Regions from separate parts of the Brevundimonas sp. KM4 genome, predicted to be linked through region 2. Evidence: predicted binding sites of a transcription regulator. Region 2 holds the regulator's gene; the other holds the start of a gene.
What was found. Region 2 encodes HrcA, which represses chaperone genes, less so after heat shock. Its sites were predicted from a motif close to GTTAGCANTCNNNNNNNNNGANTGCTAAC; they were not measured.
Positions count from the first base shown of each region.

Region 1: the regulator HrcA is predicted to act here: its motif matches at 1,635-1,663, upstream of groES (co-chaperone GroES).

Region 1 is NZ_JZRG01000003.1:54,756-61,140, forward strand. Features, by position in the region: gene pgi (glucose-6-phosphate isomerase) at 1-956, shown strand, start outside; gene VH88_RS00430 (hypothetical protein) at 1,015-1,437, opposite strand; gene groES (co-chaperone GroES) at 1,736-2,023, shown strand; gene groL (chaperonin GroEL) at 2,077-3,723, shown strand; gene VH88_RS00445 (glycosyltransferase family 2 protein) at 3,873-4,601, opposite strand; gene VH88_RS00450 (glycosyltransferase family 39 protein) at 4,678-6,372, shown strand; gene VH88_RS00455 (hydroxymethylglutaryl-CoA lyase) at 6,372-6,385, shown strand, end outside.
Region 2 is NZ_JZRG01000006.1:169,006-175,390, reverse strand. Features, by position in the region: partial or broken gene VH88_RS03635 (S8 family peptidase) at 1-65, shown strand, start outside; gene grpE (nucleotide exchange factor GrpE) at 90-677, opposite strand; gene hrcA (heat-inducible transcriptional repressor HrcA) at 722-1,780, opposite strand; gene rph (ribonuclease PH) at 1,895-2,620, shown strand; gene VH88_RS15350 (hypothetical protein) at 2,686-3,147, shown strand; gene glmM (phosphoglucosamine mutase) at 3,144-4,490, opposite strand; gene glmS (glutamine--fructose-6-phosphate transaminase (isomerizing)) at 4,652-6,385, shown strand, end outside.

The sequences.
Region 1 (6,385 bases), on a different contig from region 2:
CCTGGCTGGCGGCGTCGCTGCCGGCCGAGGGGATGACCAGACACTTCATCGGGGTGACGGCGGCGCCGGACAAGGCGGCGGCCTTCGGCTGCGGTCGGACCTTCGCCTTCCGGGACTGGGTCGGCGGGCGCTATTCCCTGTGGTCGGCGGTCAGCCTGTCGTGCGGCATCGCCCTGGGCTGGGACGTGTTCGAACGGATGCTGGCGGGCGCCGCAGAAATGGACGCCCATTTCGTCTCGGCGCCGCTGCAGCGGAACGCGCCGATCCTGCTGGCCCTGGCCCAGGTGTTCAACGTCGACGGCCTGAACCGGCCCGCCCGCACCGTCGCCCCCTACGCCCATGCCCTGCGTCGTCTGCCGTCCTTCCTGCAGCAGCTGGAGATGGAGTCGAACGGCAAGCGGGTGCATCGCGACGGTACGCCGGTGACGCGCCAGACCTGTCCCGTCGTCTTCGGCGAGCCCGGCACCAACGGCCAGCACGCCTTCTTCCAGCAGATCCATCAGGGGCCGGAGGTCGTGCCGGCCGAGTTCGTGATCGTCGCCAAGACGCATGCGGACGCGCCGGAATCGCCGCTATGGTCCAACGCGCTCGCCCAGGGGCAGGCCCTGATGCTGGGCAAGACGACCGAGGCCGCCAAGGTCGAGGGCTTGGCTCAAGGGTTGTCGGAAGAGGAGGCGACGCGCCTGGCGTCCCACCGCACCTTCACCGGCAACCGTCCGTCGACATCGATCGTCATGGAGCGACTGACGCCCGAGACCCTGGGCGCGCTGCTGGCCCTGTATGAGCACAAGACCTTCGTCGAGGGCGTGATCTGGGACATCAACAGCTTCGACCAGTGGGGCGTCGAACTGGGCAAGGTCCTGGCCAAGGCGATCCTGAAGGACGTGGACGCGGGCGGCCCCTCGGCGGACCTGGATCCGTCCACGGCAACCCTGATGACGCGGTTGATGGGCTGACGCGATAAGGGCCCGTCCTTGCGGACGGGCCCTGCCGATCACCTAGACTGTCAAACGCTTACCAGCGGCGGTCGTAACGGTAGTCGCGATCGTTGCGATAGTCGCGGCGGTCATAGCGCGAGTCGTAACGGCGGCCGTCGTAGCGGTAGTCGTAGCCCGAGCGGCTGCGATCGATGCCGTGCTCGCGCTCCCAGTGGCCCTGGTTACGGTAGCACCGGCCGCCGCGGTAGTATTCGCAGCCCGAGCCGCGGTTGGAGGCCACAGCACCCAGAGCCGCACCGGCAAGCGCGCCGCCCGCGATATAGCTGCCATCGCCGTTGCCATAGATGGCGCCGGCCAGACCGCCCACGGCGGCGCCGATCAGGGCGTTACGGCCGGTGTTGTCGCGATCGCGCGATTGGGCGGAAGCCGGAGCGGCCATCAGGCTCAGGGCCACGACGGGGGCGGCGGCGACCGCAGTGATCTTCAGCAGCTTGGACATCTTGGTCTCCTTCTTTCGTTGCCGAACTGCATTCCAGAGCGGGGAAGGCATCCAGCGTTGAGGCTGTTCTATCGCTCCCAGTTTGAACGACCCCGGAGGTCGGCATTCATTTTCGGTTCATTTGTCACAGAGAATTCGCGCCGCGATAGAGACGCGCCGCTTGACGATGCCAGCGCCTCTGCCTAACTCCCGCCCGCGTTAGCACTCTCGCTGGTTGGCTGCCAAAACGGCGATCGCGAGAGCGCCGCACACCGTTTCAAAAACGCCCCGATCCGGGGGTTTTACAGGGAGAAGTCCGATGGCGTTCCGTCCGCTCGGCGACCGCGTGCTGGTCAAGCGCGTTGAAGAAGAATCCAAGACCAAGGGTGGCATCATCATCCCCGACACCGCCAAGGAAAAGCCTCAGGAAGGCGAAGTCGTCTCCGTCGGCCCTGGCGCCCGTGACGACCAAGGCAAGGTCAATGCTCTGGAGCTGAAGGCCGGCGACCGCATCCTGTTCGGCAAGTGGTCGGGCACGGAAGTGAAGATCGACGGCGAAGACCTGATCATCATGAAGGAATCCGACGTCCTGGGCGTGCTGTCCTAAGCACCCGACGTCCGACGTTCTTCAATCAATCCATATAGATAGGAGCTGCCCGCATGGCCGCTAAAATCGTACAGTTCAACACCGACGCGCGTGACAAGATGCTGCGCGGCGTCAACGTCCTGGCCAACGCCGTCAAGGTGACCCTGGGTCCCAAGGGCCGCAACGTCGTGATCCAGAAGTCCTTCGGCGCCCCGCGCTCGACCAAGGACGGCGTTTCGGTCGCCAAAGAGATCGAGCTGGAAGACGCCTTCGAGAACATGGGCGCCCAGATGATCCGCGAAGTCGCTTCGAAGACGAACGACAAGGCGGGCGACGGCACCACCACCGCAACCGTCCTGGCTCAGGCCATCGTGCAAGAGGGCCTGAAGGCCGTCGCCGCCGGCATGAACCCGATGGACCTGAAGCGCGGCATCGACAAGGCTGTCGGCCTGGTGCTGGAAGAGATCAAGTCGAACTCCAAGCCGGTCTCCAACAACTCGGAAATCGCGCAGGTCGGCACCATCTCGGCCAACGGCGACTCGGAAATCGGTGAGCTGATCGCTCAGGCGATGGCCAAGGTCGGCAACGAGGGCGTGATCACCGTCGAAGAAGCCAAGACCGCCGACACCACCGTCGACGTCGTCGAAGGCATGCAGTTCGACCGCGGCTACCTGTCGCCCTACTTCATCACTAACGCAGACAAGATGGAGGCTGTCCTCGAAGAGCCGCTCATCCTGCTGTTCGAGAAGAAGCTGACCTCGCTGCAGGCCATGCTGCCGATCCTGGAAGCCGTGGTGCAGTCGGGCCGTCCGCTGCTGATCATCGCTGAGGACATCGAAGGCGAAGCCCTGGCGACCCTGGTCGTCAACAAGCTGCGCGGCGGCCTGCGCGTCGCCGCCGTCAAGGCTCCGGGCTTCGGCGACCGCCGCAAGGCCATGCTGGAAGACATCGCCATCCTGACGGGCGGCCAGGTCATCTCGGAAGACCTGGGCATCAAGCTTGAGTCGGTCACGCTGGACATGCTCGGCAAGGCCAAGAAGGTCTCGATCACCAAGGACGACACCACCATCGTCGAAGGCGTTGGCGGCAAGGAAGAGATCGAAGCCCGCGTGGCCCAGATCAAGCGCCAGATCGAAGACACCACGTCCGACTACGACAAGGAAAAGCTGCAGGAACGTCTGGCCAAGCTGGCCGGCGGCGTTGCAGTCCTGCGCGTCGGCGGTTCGACCGAAGTCGAAGTGAAGGAAAAGAAGGATCGCGTCGACGACGCCCTGAACGCCACGCGCGCCGCGGCTGACGAAGGCATCGTTCCCGGCGGCGGCATTGCGCTGCTGAAGGCGTCGAAGATCCTGGCTGACGTCAAGGGCGACAACGCCGACCAGAACGCCGGCATCGCCATCATCCGTCGCGCCCTGCAGGCTCCGATCCGTCAGATCTCGGAAAACGCAGGCGTCGAAGGTTCGATCGTCGTCGGCAAGGTGCTGGAAAACGACCAGTCCTCGTTCGGCTTCAACGCCCAGACCGAAGAGTACGGCGATCTGGTGCAGATGGGCGTCATCGACCCCGCCAAGGTCGTCCGCACGGCTCTGCAAGACGCCGCTTCGGTGGCCGGCATCTTGATCACGACGGAAGCCGCCGTCGCCGACGCCCCCAAGAAGTCGGGCGGCGCTGCGGCTCCCGACATGGGCGGCATGGGCGGCATGGGCGGCATGGACTTCTAAGCGGAAGGGCGGCCTTCGGGCCGCCCGGACGCCCCGGCGAAGGCCGGGGTCCAAGCTAACCGACGCTGAAATGCAGAAGGGCGGGACCGCAAGGTCCCGCCCTTTTTGTTTGCCTATCCTCTCTGCGAAGCGGGGAGGGTGTGGCTGTTTCAGAACTCCGAAATCGCGCCCGGCTTGCGGGACCGCGTCTTCAGCCACATCACGCCCAGGAGGTCCGAGACAGAGGCGCGCAGGCGGCCCCAGTTGGTGTATTTCGAGCGGCCGACCTCGCGGTGGCGGTGGTCCACGTCGAGATACTGATTCTTGAACCCCTCGCGGATCATCAGGGCCGGCAGATAGCGGTGGATGTGATCGAAGTAGGGCAGCCGCAGGAAGACGTCGCGGCGGAAGGCCTTCAGGCCGCAGCCGGTGTCGTCGGCGTCGTCGCCCAGCAGTTTGCGGCGGATACGGTTGGCCCAGATCGAGGCCTGGCGTTTGGCCTCTGTGTCCTGGCGTTTGGCGCGACGGCCGCCGACCAGGCCCACGTCGCCAGGCGCGGCCAGAAGCGCATCGACCAGGCGGGGCGCATCGGCCGGCGGGTTCTGACCGTCGCCGTCCATCGTCACCACGACCGGCGCGCGCGCGGCCAGGACGCCGGTTCGAACCGCGCGGCTCTGGCCCGCATTGGTCCCGTGGGCCAGGACGCGGAGCGCCGGCAGTTCGGCCATGGCGGCCTTCAGCTCGGCCAGGGTCGCATCCCGGGACGCATCGTCCACGAAGATCATCTCGTACGAACGGCCGGCGAAGGCGGCGGCGATCTCGCGCGCCAGGGGCACGGCGGCGCCCGCCTCGTCATGGACGGGAACGACGACGGAGATTTCGGGCGTTTCGGGGGTCATCGGCGCTCCATAGAGGATAACGATGGCTTAGGGGAGACGGCTGACGACGGCGTAGTCGCCGTGTAAGGAGTCTGGAATGAAGACTTTCGATCTGGATGGCCGCATCGCCGGCTGGCGCGGGCCGGTTCTCGCGGCCCTGCTGACGCTGATCGCCGGGCTGCCGGGCCTGCTGCTGCTGCCGCCGCTGGATCGCGACGAGAGCCGGTTCGCCCAGGCCACGTCCCAGATGCTGGAGAGCGGCGACTATGTGGACATCCGCTATCAGGACGAGCCGCGCTGGAAGAAGCCGGTCGGCATCTACTGGATGCAGGCGGTCGCCGTGGGCCTGACCTCGGATGTCGAGGACCGCGAAATCGCGCCCTATCGCATCCCGTCCCTGCTGGGCGCCATGCTGGCGGCCTGGGCCGTGGCCTGGGCCGGCTCGGCCATGCTGGGCAGCCGGGTCGGCTTCTTCGGCGGGGCCATCATGGGGGCGACCTTCCTGCTGTCGACCGAGGCGGGGATCGCCAAGACCGACGCCATGCTGTGCGGGGCGACGACCCTGGCCATGGCGGCGCTGGCGCGCATCTATATGGCGACGAAGGCGGGCGAACGCCCGATCCGGCCGCACAAGCTGCTGTTCTGGATCGGGATCGGGCTGTCGATCCTGATCAAGGGACCGATCGGGTTTTTGGTCGTGGCCCTGGCGATCATCGCCCTGTCGATCTGGGATCGGAACGTCAAATGGCTGTATCGCCTCGGCTGGGGTTGGGGTCTGCCGCTGGTCGCCCTGATGGTCGGACCGTGGGCCATCGCCATCACCATCGCCACCGACGGCGGTTTCTGGCGCGAGGCCATCGGCGGGGATCTGGCGCCCAAGATCGCCGGCGCGCACGAAAGCCATTCGGGCTTCCCCGGCATGTATCTGTTGCTGGCGCCCCTGCTGTTCTTCCCCTCGACCCTGCTGTTGCCCGCCGCCGTCTCGACGGGTTGGAGCCGACGCGCTGAGCCGGCGATCCGGTTCCTGGTCTGCTGGCTGGTCCCGGGCTGGCTGATGTTCGAACTGGCGCCGACCAAGCTGTGGCACTACACCCTGCCGACCTTTGGGGCGCTGGCCCTGCTGGCCGCCGCTGCCCTGGCCCAGCCCATCGGCAAGGTCTCGCGCATCACCGGTGCGGTGCTGGGCGCCTTCGCGGCCCTGCTGATCATCGGCATCACTGTCTATGGGTTGACCGTATACGGCACCTCGACGGCCCAGACCTGGGCGGCGCTGACGGTGGTCATGGCGCTGGCGGCGGGGACGATGGGGGGCTTCCTGCTGCTGAACCGTGCGCCGGTCGCAGCGCTGGTCGCCTCGCTGGCGTTCGGGATCGTGGCGCACGCGGCCCTGTCGGGCACGATCCGCCAGTTGCGGCCCCTGGCTATCGCGCCCCAGCTGGAAAAGGCGCTGGAGGCGGCCGACCTGCACCCGCGTCAGGGGCGCACGCCGGGGCCGGTGGCGATCACCGGCTTCCATGAACCCAGCTTCGTCTTCCTGACCGGACGAGACACCGACCTGACCGACGCCCAGGGCGCGGCCGAGGCCCTTGCCGAGGGGCGGCCCGCCATCGTCGAAGGACGCGACGCCGACGCCTTCCGTGCGGCTGCGGCGCGTCTGGGCGTGTCCGGTCGCGCGGTCGGGACGGTCAACGGCTACAACTATTCGGCCGGCGATCCGGTCAGCCTGACCGTCTATGCGCCGCCGCCCCGAAACGGGAACGGTAACGGCAACGTCGTGGCGGGAGCCGAGTGATGGGCCGCTTCAT
Region 2 (6,385 bases):
CGCGCCACGTCGCAGACGCGCCGCCGGAGTTCGCCCTGATCGGAGCCTGGCGGCGTCAGTTCTGACCGACGCCGCCTGACGACTGCGGATCAGGCCTTGCTGTCGAAGGCCTGACCGTCGGCGGCGGGGGCGGCGCCGTAGGGGTTGGGGGCCTGGGCGCCGGATCCCTTGGCGGCGACGACCACCATGGCGGGGCGGACGGTGCGGCCGAACAGTTCGAAACCGGACTGCATGGTCTGGATCACCGAACCGCCAGGCACGGTCTCAGACGGCTGTTCCATCATCGCCTGGTGCAGATGCGGATTGAAGGCCTCGCCGGCCTGGGGCGCGACGCGCTTCAGGCCGTTGGCGTCGAAAGCCTGCAGCAAGGCCTTCTGCGTCAGTTCCAGCCCGGTCACCAGACCGGCCGTTGCGCCTTCGGCGTCCTTGGGCGCAGCCATCAGGGCGCGTTCCAGATTGTCGGCGACGCCCAGCAGGTCCTTGGCGAAGCGCTGGATGGCGAAGGCGCGGGCGTCGTTCTGCTGCGTCTCCGAACGGCGCTTCAGATTTTCCATCTCGGCGGCGACGCGCAGGGCGCGGTCCTTCCATTCGTCACGCTCGGCGATCACGGCGTCCAGCGGCGCCAGATCGTCTGACGGATGGGCGTCCAGGCCGTGTTCGGCATTGGTTTCGGCCATGTCGGCGTCCACGGCGTTCAGTTCGTCGTTAAGGGGCTTGTCGCTCACTTGTCGTTCCCGTCCAGCATCCGGCCCAGCACCCGGGCGGTATAGTCCACCAACGGAATGACACGGGCGTAGTTCAGTCTTGCGGGGCCTATCACGCCGATGGCGCCCAGAACCCGCTGTCGGCCGCTCATATAGGGCGCCGCGATCACGGCGGAACCCGAAAGTGAAAACAACCGTGTCTCCGCGCCGATGAAAATGCGCACGCCCTGGGCCGCATCGACGCCGTCCAGCAGGCCGATCAGCTGTTCCTTCTGCTCCAGATCGTCGAACAGGACGCGGACCCGTTCCAGATCGGCCAGGCCTTCCCGGTCCTGAAGCAGGTTGGCGCGACCCCGTACGATCAGGGCGCGCTCCCGGTCCGCGCCGCCGGACCATGCAGCGAACCCGTCCTCGACCAGGCGGGCGGCGGTCTGGTCCAGTTCACGCCGTGCGATTTCCAGCTCTTGCGTCATCTCGCGCCGGGCGTCGGCGAAAGGACGGCCGCGCAGGCGGGCGTTCAGGAAGTTGGAGGCCTCGACCAGGGTCGACGGCGTGACCCCGGCCGACAGGGTCATGATGCGGTTCTCGACCGTGCCGTCGTCGGCGACGATGACCGCCAGGGCCTGATCACCGCCCAAGGCGACGAACTCAACATGTTTGACACCGGAATCGCGCACCGGGCTGGAGACGACGCCCGCGCCGCCGGCCAGGCCCGACAGCAGGTTCGAGGCTTCATCCAGCGCCGCCTCGAAGTTCCGACCGCGCCCCGCCAGCCGCCCGTCAATCTCGCGCCGCTCTTCCTTGGTCAGGTCGCCGACCTCCAGCAGGCCATCCACGAATAGGCGCAGGCCCGCGTGGGTCGGGATCCGCCCGGCCGAGGTGTGTGGCGCGGCCAAGAGGCCCGCAAGGGTCAGATCCTGCATTGTGTTGCGGATCGAGGCTGGCGACAGGGCGATTCCGCCCAGCGACAGGGTCCGCGACCCGACCGGCTCACCGGTCTCCAGATAGGATTCCACGATGCGACGGAAGATGTCGCGCGCCCGCGCATCCAGCCCCGCCAGACCCGCGAGGGCCAGATTCGGAGATGGGCCGGCGTCGAACGGCGGGTTTTTCGGGGCATACAGGCTCACGGTTTCAGGATAAGCACCGCCGCCACAGCTTCCAAGGTCAGACTTCCAAGGACCCTTCCCATGCGCCATTCGCAACGCACCGACGATCAACTGCGTCCCGTGACCATCGAGACCGGCGTCAACCGCTATGCTGAGGGTTCGTGCCTGATCAGTTTCGGCAACACCAAGGTGCTGGTCACCGCCTCGATCGAGGACAAGGTGCCGGGCTGGATGCGCAATTCGGGCCAGGGATGGGTAACCGCCGAATACGGCATGCTGCCCCGCGCCACCCATACGCGCGGGCGTCGTGAAGCCGCCGCCGGCAAACAGTCGGGCCGCACACAAGAGATCCAGCGATTGATCGGCCGCTCGCTGCGCGCCGTGGTGGACCTGAAAGCGCTCGGCGAACGTCAGGTGCTGGTCGACTGCGACGTCATCCAGGCCGACGGCGGCACCCGCACCGCATCCATCACCGGCGCCTGGGTCGCCATGAGCCTGGCCCTGAATTATCTGCGCGACGAGGGCGTGCTGAAGGCCGACCCGATCACGGACCAGGTGGCGGCCGTGTCGTGCGGCGTCTGCGACGGCGTGCCGGTTCTGGACCTGGATTACGAAGAGGACTCCGAGGCCGAGGCGGATTCGAACTTCGTCTTGACCGGCTCGGGCCAGATCGTCGAGGTCCAGGCCACCGGCGAAAAGCGCGGCTTCTCACGCGCCGAGTTCGATCGGCTCTTCTCGCTGGCCGAGATCGGCTGCACCGAACTGTTCGCCCTCCAGAAGGCGGCCCTGGCGGCGGTGAAGCGATAAGGGGGTTTCACCTCGGGGCGCCGACGGGCATCCTCGTTCGGTCAGTCCTGACCGGAGACAAGTCGATGCGTCGATCCCCCTGGCTTTCGATGGCCGCCTGCGTTGTGTTGATGGCCGGATGTCAGCGCGCTGATCCAGCCGATCAGCCTACGCCCGGGGACACGGCGGCACGCAGCGACGTCATCGACGCGGTTCCATTGGCGCCGGACGCTCCGCCGCCTGCCGCGCCCGCCAAGCCGGCGGCTGCGGAGAAGGAAGCGACCAAACCGGCCGAGGACGTCGAGGCCAGCATTCCCGAAGGACCGGACATGCCCGCCCAGCCGGTGCCCATCAGCGAGGTCCCCTGCCGCGACGCCATCGGCGCCGCCGCCTCGGCCCGGTTGGTCGAGCGCTGCATCCAGGTCAGCCCGGCGACCCGTCCGCCCTGCAACGCCGCCAACCCTTGCGACTTGATCCAAGGGGAGATCGACCGGTCCTGCAAACTGTGGGAACGCGACGGCGACCCGCCGGCGGCCTGCAAGCCCTAGGCTGAGCGCACCGCGCCCGCGACATCCGCCACCACGCGCTTCACCAGCGCCTCGTCGTCGCCCTCGGCCATGACGCGGATCAGCTTTTCCGTGCCCGAAGGACGCACCAGCAGCCGCCCCTGACCGCTCAGGGCCGCTTCGGCCTCGGCGATGGCGGCCTTGACCGTGTCGCTTTCCAGCGGCTTGTCGGCGGTGAAGCGGACGTTTTCCAGCTTTTGCGGCACCGGATCGAACTGGCGGGCCAGTTCGCTCATCGGCTTGCCGGACTCGACCAGGACGGCCAGCACCTGCAGCGCCGCCATCAGGCCGTCGCCGGTGGTGGCGTGGTCGTGCAGGATGATGTGGCCGGACTGCTCGCCGCCGATGTTGAAGCCGCCTTCGCGCATCCGTTCCATGACATAGCGGTCGCCGACCTTGGTCCGCTCCAGCGTCAAGCCTTCGGACTTCAGTTTGCGCTCCAGCCCCAGGTTGGACATGACGGTGGCCACCACGCCCCCGCCGGTCAGGAGACCGCGCCTGGCCCAGTCCAGCCCGACCAGGGCCATGATCTGATCGCCGTCCACGACCCGACCCGTCTCATCGCAGATGATCAGTCGGTCCGCGTCGCCGTCCAGGGCGATGCCGATATCGGCGCGGTAGCGTTTGACCGCATCGGCCAGGGTCGCCGGATGGGTCGAGCCGCACTCGGCGTTGATGTTGGTGCCGTTCGGCGTCACGCCGACGGGGAAGACTTCGGCGCCCAGTTCGAACAGGGTGGTGGGCGCGACCTTGTAGCCTGCGCCGTTGGCGCAATCGACGGCGATGCGCAGCCCTTGCAGCGTCAGCCGTTTGGGGAAGGCCTGTTTGGCGATTTCGATATAGCGGGCTTGCGCATCGTCGATCCGTTTGACCCGCCCCAGCTTGTTCGACGGCGCCAGGCCTTGGTCGAGACCCTGATCCATCATGGCCTCTATCTTCAGCTCGATCTCGTCCGACAGCTTGTAGCCGTCCGGGCCGAACAGCTTGATGCCGTTGTCGGCATAGTCGTTGTGCGAGGCCGAGATCATCACGCCCAGATCGGCGCGCATCGAGCGGGTCAGCATGGCCACGCCGGGCGTCGGCACGGGTCCGAAGGTGCGCACATCCATTCCGACCGAAGCGAAACCGGCCACCAAGGCCGGCTCGATCGTATAGCCCGACAGGCGGGTGTCCTTGCCGATCACCACCAGATGGCGGCGGTCGTCGTCGGTGCGGAACAGTTTCCCGGCGGCCAGACCCACGCGCAGCGCGACCTCGGCCGTCATCGGATAGGTGTTGGCGCGTCCGCGAATGCCGTCGGTGCCGAAGTATTTTCTGTCGCCCAAGGTGCGGTCCTTTGTTTCGGGTAACGTTCCGAAACCCCTTTTTTGATGCGGCCCGCCTTAAGATTGCATAGACGGCCGATGGGGCTTGATGTGTGGCTTAGCCCCGGATCGCCGCCAGTGCAAAGCGGCGCCCTTTTCCTGACTTCTCGGAGCCTTCGCTCATGTGCGGCATCATCGGCGTCACCGGCAATGGTCCTGTCGTTCCCAGGCTGATCGACAGCCTGAAACGCCTGGAGTACCGCGGCTATGATTCCGCCGGCGTCGCCGCCGTTGTGGACGGCTCGGTCGAGCGCCGCCGCGCCAAGGGCAAGATCCGCAATCTGGAGGCCGTCCTGGCCGAGGATCCGATGACGGCGACCGTCGGCATTGGCCATACGCGCTGGGCCACCCACGGTGCGCCGACGACGGAGAATGCCCACCCGCACAAGGCCGGTCGTGTCACCCTGGTCCATAACGGCATCATCGAGAACTTCGCCGAGTTGAAGGCCGAACTGGCGGCCGAAGGCCATGTCTTCGAAAGCCAGACCGATACCGAGGTCATCGCCCACCTGCTGGACGCCGAACTGAACGCCGGGAGCGCGCCGCTTGAGGCGTTCAAGATCACCCTCGACCGCCTGACCGGCGCCTATGCGCTGGCGGTGCTGATCGACGGGACGGACGACCTGATCCTCGGCGCGCGACGCGGCAGCCCCTTGGTGGTCGGCTGGGGCGAGAACGAAATGTATCTGGGCTCGGACGCCCTCGCGGTCGGTCCGTTCACCCAGAAGATTTCCTATCTGGAAGAGGGCGATTACGTCGCCGTGACCAAGGCCGGCGCCCAGATGTTCGACGGGGCGGGCAAGCCGGTCGAACGCGCCATCGTCCAGGTCTCCGCCTCCTCGGCCATGGTCGAGAAGGGCGAATATCGCCACTTCATGGAGAAGGAAATCCATGAACAGCCCGACAGCGTCCAGCACACCCTGTCGGAATATCTCGACCTGGTGACGGGAAAGGCCAAGACCAATCCCGTCGATTTCGCCGCCATCGACCGCATCCAGATCGTCGCCTGCGGCACCGCCTTCTACGCCGGCCAGATCGGCCGCTACGCGTTCGAGAAGCTCGCCGGCCTGCCCTGCGACGTCGAGATCGCGTCGGAGTTCCGTTATCGCTCGCCTGCGGTGTCGAAATCCACCTTGGCCGTCGCCGTCAGCCAGTCGGGCGAGACCGCCGACACCTTGGCCAGCCTGACCTGGTGCAAGGCGCAAGGGTTGCAGACCGCCGCCGTCGTCAATGTTCACTCGTCCTCCATGGCGCGCGAAGCCGCCGTCCTGTGGCCCACCCCTGCCGGGCCCGAGATCGGCGTCGCCTCGACCAAGGCCTTCACCGCCCAGGTTGCGGCCCTGCTGGCCCTGGCCGTGGCGGCTGGCGTGGCGCGCGGCCGGATCGATGCTGCGACCGAGGCCGAGCTGGTCAAGGCCCTGTTCGAGAGCCCGCGCCTGATCGCCGAGGCCCTGACGATGGGCGAGAGCATCCGCGCCGTGACTCACGATCTGTCAAAGGCCGACGATGTCCTTTTCCTGGGCCGGGGCGCCATGTTCCCGCTGGCGATGGAAGGCGCGCTGAAGCTAAAGGAGATCAGCTATATCCATGCCGAGGGCTATGCCGCCGGCGAGCTGAAGCACGGCCCCATCGCCCTGATCGATGAAGAGACCCCGACCATCGCCCTGGCTCCGCTGGACGACGTGTTCGAAAAGACCGCGTCCAACCTGCAGGAGGTCGCTGCCCGGGGCGGCCCGGTCATCATGATCGCGCCGGAAAAGGCGCCCGATCCGCACGGCGCCGGCATTCGCCGCATCCATGCCCCCGACTGCCACCCGCTGATCGCGCCTCTGGTCTATGCCGTGCCGGTGCAGCTT